DNA from 3 places in the Erwinia sp. E602 genome. Region 2 is predicted to be linked to each of the others. Evidence: predicted binding sites of a transcription regulator. Region 2 holds the regulator's gene; each other region holds the start of a gene.
The links. The regulator PhoB, encoded in region 2, activates phosphate uptake and scavenging genes when phosphate is short. The targets are predictions, from matches to a motif close to CTGTCATAAAACTGNCNNAT.
Positions count from the first base shown of each region.

Region 1: a site for PhoB is predicted at 1,295-1,314, ahead of rbsK (ribokinase). Genes of this name have one in related genera too.
Region 3: a site for PhoB is predicted at 1,654-1,673, ahead of GKQ23_RS00350 (heavy metal response regulator transcription factor). Genes of this name have one in related genera too.

Region 1 covers NZ_CP046581.1:133,278-136,559, reverse strand. The annotation lists partial or broken gene GKQ23_RS00605 (SDR family oxidoreductase) at 1-39, opposite strand, end outside; gene GKQ23_RS00600 (Rpn family recombination-promoting nuclease/putative transposase) at 65-1,027, opposite strand; gene rbsK (ribokinase) at 1,376-2,290, shown strand; gene fucP (L-fucose:H+ symporter permease) at 2,299-3,282, shown strand, end outside.
Region 2 covers NZ_CP046582.1:3,762,382-3,765,663, reverse strand. The annotation lists gene sbcD (exonuclease subunit SbcD) at 1-1,159, opposite strand, end outside; gene phoB (phosphate response regulator transcription factor PhoB) at 1,357-2,046, shown strand; gene phoR (phosphate regulon sensor histidine kinase PhoR) at 2,070-3,282, shown strand, end outside.
Region 3 covers NZ_CP046581.1:85,237-88,518, reverse strand. The annotation lists gene GKQ23_RS00355 (heavy metal sensor histidine kinase) at 1-776, opposite strand, end outside; gene GKQ23_RS00350 (heavy metal response regulator transcription factor) at 792-1,472, opposite strand; gene GKQ23_RS00345 (alpha/beta hydrolase) at 1,825-2,874, shown strand; gene GKQ23_RS00340 (multidrug effflux MFS transporter) at 2,997-3,282, opposite strand, start outside.

The DNA of each region.
Region 1 (3,282 bases), on a different replicon from region 2:
CGCGCGATCCCCGGTAATTAAGGTGATTTTAGATTGCATCATTCTGGCCCTCAGTCAACCCGGTCTACACGTTCAGTGACAACACATACTCTTTTCTGAACCCGGTTACGCTCATCACTTTTTCTACCGATAAACCGCTGCGAAGTAAAGAAATGGCAACTTCCTTTAACGCTTCGAAATGACCTTCTTCGCGACCTTTTTCACGCCCTTCTTCACGCCCCTCTTCACGACCTTCTTCACGACCTGCTTTGAAACCCTTTTCGTGGCCGATTGCTTCCAGTTGTTCTGCAATAGTCATCAGTTGCTCCTTGTGTCTGGGTAAGTGTTCTGCCAGTCGGCGTACAAAGGCTGCCGCATCATCGGCGCTTCCCGCCTGCAGAATGTAGTGGGTTAGCGATAAGAACAGCGCTTCGTCAGTACTTTCATCACGTAGCGCGTCAATCAGAGTATCCAGTTTTTCTGACAAGTTTTGTTTCCGAATATGCTTTTGGATCAACATCAGTGCGGAAAGCGGGCCATGTTGTAGCATTTCTTCATCCGGAATCACGGTGACGTCAACCAGTGGAAAAATGCCGTTGTAAAGCTCTGACGCCAGCGCGGGGTCATCAAACTCCTCAGCCCATTCGAGCGGGCCGGGGTAGGGCGACTCGCGACCGTTGTAATAGAGCACCGGCACCACCAGAGGCAGCGTTCGGTGACCAGTATCCAGATGTTTCTTCATTGCGGCGATGGCATAACGCATCATTCTGAACGCCATCAGGCGGTCGGGTGAGCTCTGATGCTCGATCAGCACATAAATGTAGCCTTCGCCGTTGCTGGTGCGCAGGCTATAGAGAATGTCGCAAAAGTACAGGCTGAGTTCGTCCGCAATAAACGAGTCTGGCTCCCGACGGAGCGTGCTGAGATCGCAGTTTTCCAGCAACGCCGGCGGTAAATAGTGTTGAATAAAATCCCGGGCGATTTCAGGCCGTGAAAGGAACTGCCGAAAGATGGCGTCATGGGGTGAAGTGGTCCGTTTATGTCTCATCAAAGGCTCCTTTTTTTTAGTGTCTATGTGGAGTCTATTGGAGTTATGTGGAAATAAATATCCGTAAAACGTCCATTATGGCTTGATACCTTCGTTATTGAGCACGTCATGACAGATACCGGTGTAAGTCAACCCTGCCGACTATCCTCGGTCTCCCGGCAGTTTTCGTATGATCCCTACAGAATGAGATGTTGTTAAAATTCTCACATTTCACTTTCTCTGCACTCAGACTATTTCTCTAATTCACTGGTTTATCAGTGGCGATCTCTGTCACAAATCTCACATCTCATCGTTGTTGTTGTGATTTTAATAACATTTAATGGGAAAAATTTCGCACGGAGAGAAATGATGTCTGTCGCTGTTATCGGTTCCAATATGGTCGATCTGATCACCTACACTAATACCCTGCCAAAAGCCGGGGAAACGCTGGAAGCGCCCGATTTTGCGCTGGGCTGCGGCGGCAAGGGCGCTAACCAGGCGGTGGCCGCCGCGAAGCTGGGCGCGGAGGTGATGATGGTCAGTAAGGTGGGGGAGGATCTGTTTGCCGCCAACACGGTTGCCAACCTGCAGCGCTACGGCATCAACACGGCGCACGTGACCGTTGCCGCCGGCACCTCCAGCGGCGTGGCGCCGATATTCGTCGACGATCGCTCACAGAACCGCATTCTGATTATCAAAGGTGCTAACGCCCGGCTGGCCCCGGCGGATATTGACGCGGCGGCTGAGCAACTCAAACGTTGCCGGTTAATCGTCCTGCAGCTGGAGATCCCGCTGGCCACCGTCTATTACGCCATCGATTTCGCCCGCCGGCACGGCATTCAAATTATCCTCAACCCGGCACCGGCCGTCGCCGGGCTGGATATCGATTACGCCTGCCAGTGCGACTTCTTTATGCCGAATGAGACCGAGCTGGAGATCCTCACCGGCCTGCCGGTTGAAACGGAAGAACAGGTGCTGCACGCCGGACAGACGCTGCTGGCGCGCGGGCTGAAAAACCTGATTATCACCCTCGGCGGCCGCGGTTCGGTGTGGATGCACGGCGACAGGGTGCACCGCGAAGCGCCGGTGCCGGTGCAGGCCGTCGACACCAGCGGCGCGGGCGATGCCTTTATCGGCTGCTTTGCTCACGGGCTGATGCAGCACGGCGACGTGGCGCAGGCGATGCGGTCAGCCTCCGCTTACGCCGCCCTCAGCGTCACCGGGCGCGGAACCCAGTCTTCGTATCCTGATGCCACGACCTTTCATCGCTTCCTTAACGCCTGAGGTTTACCATGCACACGAACATTGTCCAGCAGCCCGACGGTTACCTGAATAAGACGCCGCTGTTGCAGTTTATCCTGCTGTCGTGCCTGTTTCCGCTGTGGGGCTGCGCGGCCAGCCTGAATGATATTCTTATTACCCAGTTTAAAAGCGTGTTCGAACTCAGCGACTTTGCCAGCGCGCTGGTGCAGAGCGCCTTCTACGGCGGCTACTTCCTGATCGCCATCCCGGCCTCGCTGGTGATCCGCAGCAGCAGCTATAAAATCGCCATCCTGATCGGGCTGGCGCTGTATATCGCCGGCTGCGTGATGTTCTACCCGGCCTCGCATATGGCGACCTACACCATGTTCCTGGCGGCGATTTTTGCTATCGCCATCGGCCTGAGTTTTCTGGAAACGGCGGCCAATACCTACAGCTCGATGATTGGTCACCGCGATCACGCCACGCTGCGCCTTAACATCAGCCAGACCTTCTACCCGGTCGGCGCGCTGATGGGCATCGTGCTGGGCAAGTATCTGGTGTTTCAGGAGGGCGACAGCCTGGAGAGCCAGATGGCAGGCATGAACCCGGAACAGCTGCACCAGTTCCGCCTGAGCATGCTGGAGCACACGCTGGAGCCGTATAAGTACCTGGTGATGGTACTGGTGGTGGTGATGGTGCTGTTCCTGCTGACCCGCTACCCGCACTGCAAACCGCAGAGCGTTGACAACAAACGCCCGGGGCTGGGTGAAACCTTCCGCTACCTGGCGAAAAACCGCCACTTTAAACGCGGCATCGTGGCCCAGTTCCTCTATGTGGGGATGCAGGTAGCGGTCTGGTCGTTCACCATTCGCCTGGCGCTGACGCTGGGGGCAGAGAACGAACGTCATGCCTCTAACTACATGATCTACAGCTTTATCGGCTTCTTTATCGGTAAGTTCGTCGCGAACTTCCTGATGACCCGCTTCCGGGCGGAGAAGGTGCTGATCGCCTATTCGATAGCGGGCGTGGCCACG
Region 2 (3,282 bases):
CCAGCCGCTCCGGGGCTTCCTCTTCCAGCGCCAGGCGGCGGGCGAACACCTCTTCCACGCTCAGCTCGCTCAGGGTTTCGTTCTGCTGGCGGGCAAGGTTTTTCTCCCGCTGTTCGCGGCTGCGGCGCAGCAGAATCACCTCGACCGGCAGCGCTTCGGTCAGCTGCTGAATATGGCGCTGCAGGTCGCTCAGCCAGGTGTCGGTGACGATCTCAATATCCAGCCAGACCGGCCTGCCGCTCGGGTGCGGCTGCACGGCGGCCAGCTGCTGTTCAATCTCCGCCAGCGACCCTTTGATCATCTGCATCGGCTGAAACGCGGGGATGGCCAGCGGGGTGACGCTGCTGAGTTTTCCCTGAGAGAAATCAACAAGAAAGACGCTCTTTTCCTTACCGAGCTCATCGAAGCTTAGCGGGATGGGCGATCCGCTGTAGCGGATATGCTCGCTGTTGGCGATGCGTTGGGCGCGGTGAATATGGCCGAGGGCGATATAGTCGGCGGGCGGAAACGCGTCGGCCGGAAACGCGTCGAGCGTGCCGATGTAGATATCGCGCACCGCGTCACTTTTGGTGACGCCGAGGGTGGTCAGGTGACCGGTGGCAATAATCGGCAGCGTCACGCCGAGGGCCTCACGCCGGGCCAGCGCCTCCTGCCAGCACTGCTGATAGTGTCCGGCGATCGCCTCCAGCAGGCTGAGCTGCTTCTCGCGCCCCGACTGCCCGCTCTGGCTGTGCAGGATATCGCGCGGCCGCAGGAACGGAATGGCGCACAGCAGCGCGCCGGCCTGCCCGTCGCGCTGGTTGAGCAGCAGCACCTGCCCGGCGATGTCGTCACCGGCGGCGGCTATCACCCGGGTATTCAGGCAGGCCAGCAGCTCGCGGGATTCGTTGAGCATGGCGACGGAGTCATGGTTGCCGCCCAGCACGATCAGCTGGCAGCCGGTGGGTTGCAGCCTGACGATAAAGCGGTTGTACAGCTCGCGGGCATAGCTGGGCGGTGAACCCGTGTCGAAAATATCGCCTGCGACGATAATGGCATCCGCCTGCTGCTCCTCGGCCTGCTCCAGCAGCCAGTCAAGAAAGGCCTGATGTTCGGCTGCCCGGCTTTTGGTATAAAAAAACTGCCCGAGATGCCAGTCGGCGGTATGAATGATGCGCATGAAACTCCCTGCATGGCGGAAAAGCGTGAGACTGATTATAAACATTGTACCGCTGGCAAACCATTGATAACCCGTGGGCTGTGGGGCCGCAGTGAACTGTCATTTATCGGGTGCTTTTTTCATAAAAGTGTCATAAAACTGACGCATAATGGCGCCGCATAAACCCGTGACTTTTTGTCACCCGAGCAGGAGCAATAATGGCTAAGCGCATTCTGGTAGTAGAAGATGAAGCCCCAATCCGCGAGATGTTGTGTTTCGTTCTTGAGCAAAATGACTACCAGCCAATCGAAGCTGAGGATTATGACAGCGCGGTCAGCCTGTTGATCGAACCCTGGCCCGATTTGATTCTGCTGGACTGGATGTTACCCGGCGGTTCCGGAATTCAGTTTATCAAACATCTTAAGCGTGAAGCGATGACCCGCGATATTCCGGTGATGATGCTGACCGCGCGCGGTGAAGAGGAAGACCGCGTGCGCGGGCTGGAAGTGGGCGCGGATGATTACATTACCAAGCCGTTCTCGCCGAAGGAGCTGGTGGCACGCATTAAAGCCGTGATGCGCCGCATCTCCCCGATGGCGGTGGAGGAGGTGATTGAAATTCAGGGGCTTAGCCTCGATCCCTCCTCGCACCGGGTGATGTCCGACACCCAGCCGCTGGAGATGGGGCCGACCGAGTACAAACTGCTGCACTTCTTTATGACCCACCCCGAGCGCGTCTACAGCCGTGAGCAGTTGCTAAACCACGTGTGGGGAACTAACGTTTACGTTGAAGATCGCACCGTTGACGTGCATATTCGCCGGCTGCGCAAGGCGCTGGAACTGACCGGGCACGATCGCATGGTGCAAACGGTTCGCGGAACAGGTTATCGTTTCTCTGCCCGCTATTGAGTGTTCATGCTGGAGTCTGAACCGTGTTGGAACGCCTCTCCTGGAAGAGATTATTGCTTGAGCTGCTGCTCGCCAGCCTGCCCGCCGTTTTTATCGGGCTGCTGACGGGCTGGCTGCCCTGGCTGCTGTTGGTCTCAGTGCTCTGCGTGCTGGGTTTTCATTTCAACAATTTACTCCGGCTTTCCCACTGGCTGTGGGTGGATCGCAGCATGACGCCGCCGAGCGGGCGCGGCAGCTGGGAACCGCTGTTTTACGGCCTGTATCAGATGCAGGCGCGTAACCGTCGTCGCCGTCGCGAGCTGGGGCATCTGATTAAACGCTTTCGCAGCGGGGCGGAATCGCTGCCGGATGCGGTGGTGCTGACCACCGAAGAGGGCACCATTTTCTGGTGTAACGGTCTCGCCCAGCAGCTGCTGAACCTGCGCTGGCCGGAGGACAACGGGCAGAATATCCTCAACCTGCTGCGTTATCCTGAATTTACCCGCTACCTGCGCCAGCGCGATTTCTCCCGTCCTCTCACCCTGATCCTCAATAACCAGCGCCACCTTGAGTTCCGCGTGATGCCTTACACCGAAGGGCAGTGGCTGATGGTGGCCCGCGACGTGACCCAGAAGCACCAGCTGGAAGGCGCGCGGCGTAACTTCTTCGCCAACGTCAGCCACGAACTGCGCACGCCGCTGACGGTACTGCAGGGCTACCTGGAGATGATGAACGATTCGGTGCTGGAGGGCAGCCTGCGTGATAAGGCCCTGCACACCATGCAGGAGCAGGCGAAACGCATGGACAGCCTGGTCAGCCAGCTGCTGACGTTGTCGCGCATCGAAGCGGCGCCGACGCTGGATCTGCAGGAGAAGGTCGACGTGCCGCTGATGCTGCGCATCCTGCAGCGCGAGGCGGAAACGCTGAGCAACGGCCGCCATGAGATTCACTTCCATACCGACCCGCACCTGAAGGTATTCGGCAACGACGATCAGCTGCGGAGTGCGATCTCCAACCTGGTCTATAACGCCGTCAACCATACGCCATCCGGCACGCAGATTGACGTCAGCTGGCTGCGTACCGCGCAGGGGCCGGTGTTTGCGGTGAAGGATAACGGGCCGGGGATTGCCGCCGAGCATATCCCGCGCCTGACCGAGCGCTTCTACCGGGTGGATAAGGCGCGCTCGCGCAACACCGGCGGCAGCGGGCTGGGGCTGGCGATCGTAAAGCACGCGCTCAGCCACCATAACGCCCGGC
Region 3 (3,282 bases), on a different replicon from region 2:
CCAATCAGGTTAGTCAGTGGGGTTCGAAGTTCATGCGCAACATCGGCGTTAAAGCTTTCGAGCTGTCGCCAGGCGATTTCCTGACGCGCTAACACGCCGTTAAAGGATGACGCCAGTTGCTGCAGTTCTTCGGGCAAAGCGCGAGTATTCAGGCGCTGGCCATGGTCACCCGGTGCGAGTTGCCGGGCCTGTTTACTGAGAGCCCCAACGGGACGAAGACCGATCCTTGAGACGATGTATCCCAGTAAGGCGACAATCACGATGCCCAGTGCGACAATAATCAACAGTGTACGAGTGAACGCATCGAGTGTGCCCATGTACGGCGTGGAGTCGATGGCAACCACATAGCGAAGCTCAGGCCTTTCTCCGTTCGCGGGGATGGTTTTCACTAACAGGAACAGTGAGCATGTGCCTTCCGATGCGCCGGGCACTTTATTAAAACCCTCCTGTAAAGAAGACCACTGAACACCAACCGGTGGTGTTCCCCCCATGCTGAAGCGCGGGTTATCGCTCACTATCCAGTAGCGAACGCGCTCACCTTCAGAATTGGTTAACACAGTGAATTTATTGGCCAGCAAAGACCAGCCGTCAGCCGAGGTTCGTGCGGTGATCCACGGACTCATTAATGATTCCCGGAACAACAGTTCGTTATGCATCTGCTTTTGCAAAGAGTCATGCAAGGAGCTTCTGAGCAGGATACCGATAACGGATACAATCAGCAGCGCGGATAAGGCAAACATCAGCGCCAGGTGAACGGAGATGGAACGCTCAGGCATGCTTATCCCCTTCATTTATTCGGACCGTACTTCGAGGACATAGCCCATGCCACGAACGGTATGTAGCAGTTTGATATCGAACGGGGCATCCACTTTGGCTCGAAGTCGTTTAATGGCGACTTCAACCACGTTGGCATCGCTGTCAAAATTCATGTCCCATATCTGCTCAGCAATCATCATCTTTGACAGGATCTCCCCCTGATGTCGGGCCAGAAGGCTCAGCAGGGAAAACTCTTTCGCGGTCAGCTCCAGTCGCGTTCCGGTGCGAAATACCCGGCGAGCCAGTAAATCGAGATGCAGATCGTGAATTTGCAGCTGGGTGATATCTGCGCCATCCGTAGCGCGGCGACGCACCAGTGCCTGAATACGTGCCACCAGTTCAATAAGCGAAAAGGGCTTGGGCAGATAATCATCTGCGCCAAGACGAAGACCTTTAACGCGCTCATCGACCGAACCCCGTGCCGAGAGCATCAGCACCGGCGTCTGTTTGGCTGCTCGCACACCCTCAAGTACCCGGTAGCCATCCATCCCCGGCAACATCACATCAAGGATTATCGCGTCGTAGTCGAACTCCAGCGCGTAATGAAGACCTTCAGCGCCATCTGCTGAGACGTCTACCGTAAACCCGGATTCACTCAACGCTCGGTTGAGATAGGTTGACGTTTTTTCTTCATCTTCAACTAATAACAGGCGCATAACGGGACTTCCTTACGTGGGGGATCAGCGAGGCGGCGGCAATACCCGCCCCGGCGGCTAGCAGCTTGCGTCGCTCTGGCATTGTTGGGTCATTCTGGCTTTTCATTGATCGCTCATTCTCAGAAAATTGAACATGGATCCTGTTAAACGAGACCATTCTGCCTCCTGATTGCCAACATAAAGCTGACAGTTACCTGACAGCGTTGTCAGAAACACTAACCGTCCCGGCCCCTTTCCTGACAAAAATGTTATTTCCCTGTCACGATGCTGACAGCCCTCTCTCCCTAATCTGAGCCTGCAAATTTGATTCCGCGAGCCTGCATAACCAGTCTGACACTCATCGGGAGAGACCATGAAATTCACGCTTATCAGTGCAATGCTACTCACGGCAATGGCCGGAGTGACCTCAGTCAATGCGGCTGATTATAAAAAAAATCCATTCACACTGGCCTATGACGATGCCATCACCAGGAACGTCAACGGCAAGGTCAACATTCATCCGGTGAAATACGATCTGCATGGCATCCAGATCGCCGCGAATGTCTATACCCCTGCTAACTACGATCCAGCTAAAAAATACCCTGCCGTGGTGGTCGCACATCCTAATGGTGGCGTAAAAGAACAGGTCGCCGGGTTGTATGCGCAGCGACTTGCCGAACATGGGTACATCACGATTACCGCCGATGCAGCTTATCAGGGGGCTAGCGGTGGTATGCCTCGCAGCGTGGATAAACCGGCTAACCGTATTGAGGATGTTCACGGCATGGCTGACTATATCAGCCAGTATCCTGGTGTAGATACCGCCCGCCTCGGCCTGCTGGGTATTTGCGGAGGTGGCGGGTATTCACTTGTTGCCGCCGGGACGGACAAACGGTTCAAATCGATTGCAACCATCAGTATGTTTAATTCAGGCCTTGTACGCCGCAATGGTATGCAGAATTCACAGCTGGATACTGTCCAGCAGCGTCTTCAGCAGGCTTCTGACGCACGTGCTCAGGAAGCCGCCGGAGGAGAAGTGCTTTACTCCGGCGATGCCAACATGACTGATGAACAGATTGCTAAATTACCTTTTGCCTTGTATCGGCAGGGCTACGAGTACTACTGGAAAACCCACGCCCATCCGAACTCTACGTTCAAATACACCACCAGCAGTCTGCTGGATTTGATGAGTTTTGACGTAACGGACCATATCAATCTCATCAATAAACCGCTGCTGATGATTGCCGGTACAAAAGCCGATACGCTCTATATGACTGAAGATGCGTTCGCGAAAGCCACCGGTACGAAGGACAAAGAACTCTTCCTGATTGATGGTGCTACCCATATCGAGACGTATTGGGTGCCTGAGTACGTTGACAAGGCTTTGCAAAAATTAGACGTCTTCTTTGATAAGAATATTTAATCCGCATCTGTCGATACCCCGATGGGTATCGACTTATCCAGAATTTATCGTTCAGATTAACGGAGTCGGGATGAAAGATAATTACGCCTGATTAATAGCCGCTATGAATGGAATTCATAAAATCATTCGGGCAGGGGATAGTTGTTTTTTACCCGAACAGTCAATGCCATCAAGGCGCTGGCTGCCGTAAACACCGCAATTATCCAGGCCATCGTCCATGGTGTGCCATCACTGAACAGGGCGAGAAGAAGTGAGGAGATGATGCCACTACCATATTGTAACGCGCCCATTAGCGCTGACGCTGAGCCTGCAACTTCAGGAACGGCGTCAAGTGCGCAAGCCGTGGATGTCGCAGCGATGATGCCATTCATAGAGAAGAACACCAACACGGCACCGACAATCACGGTA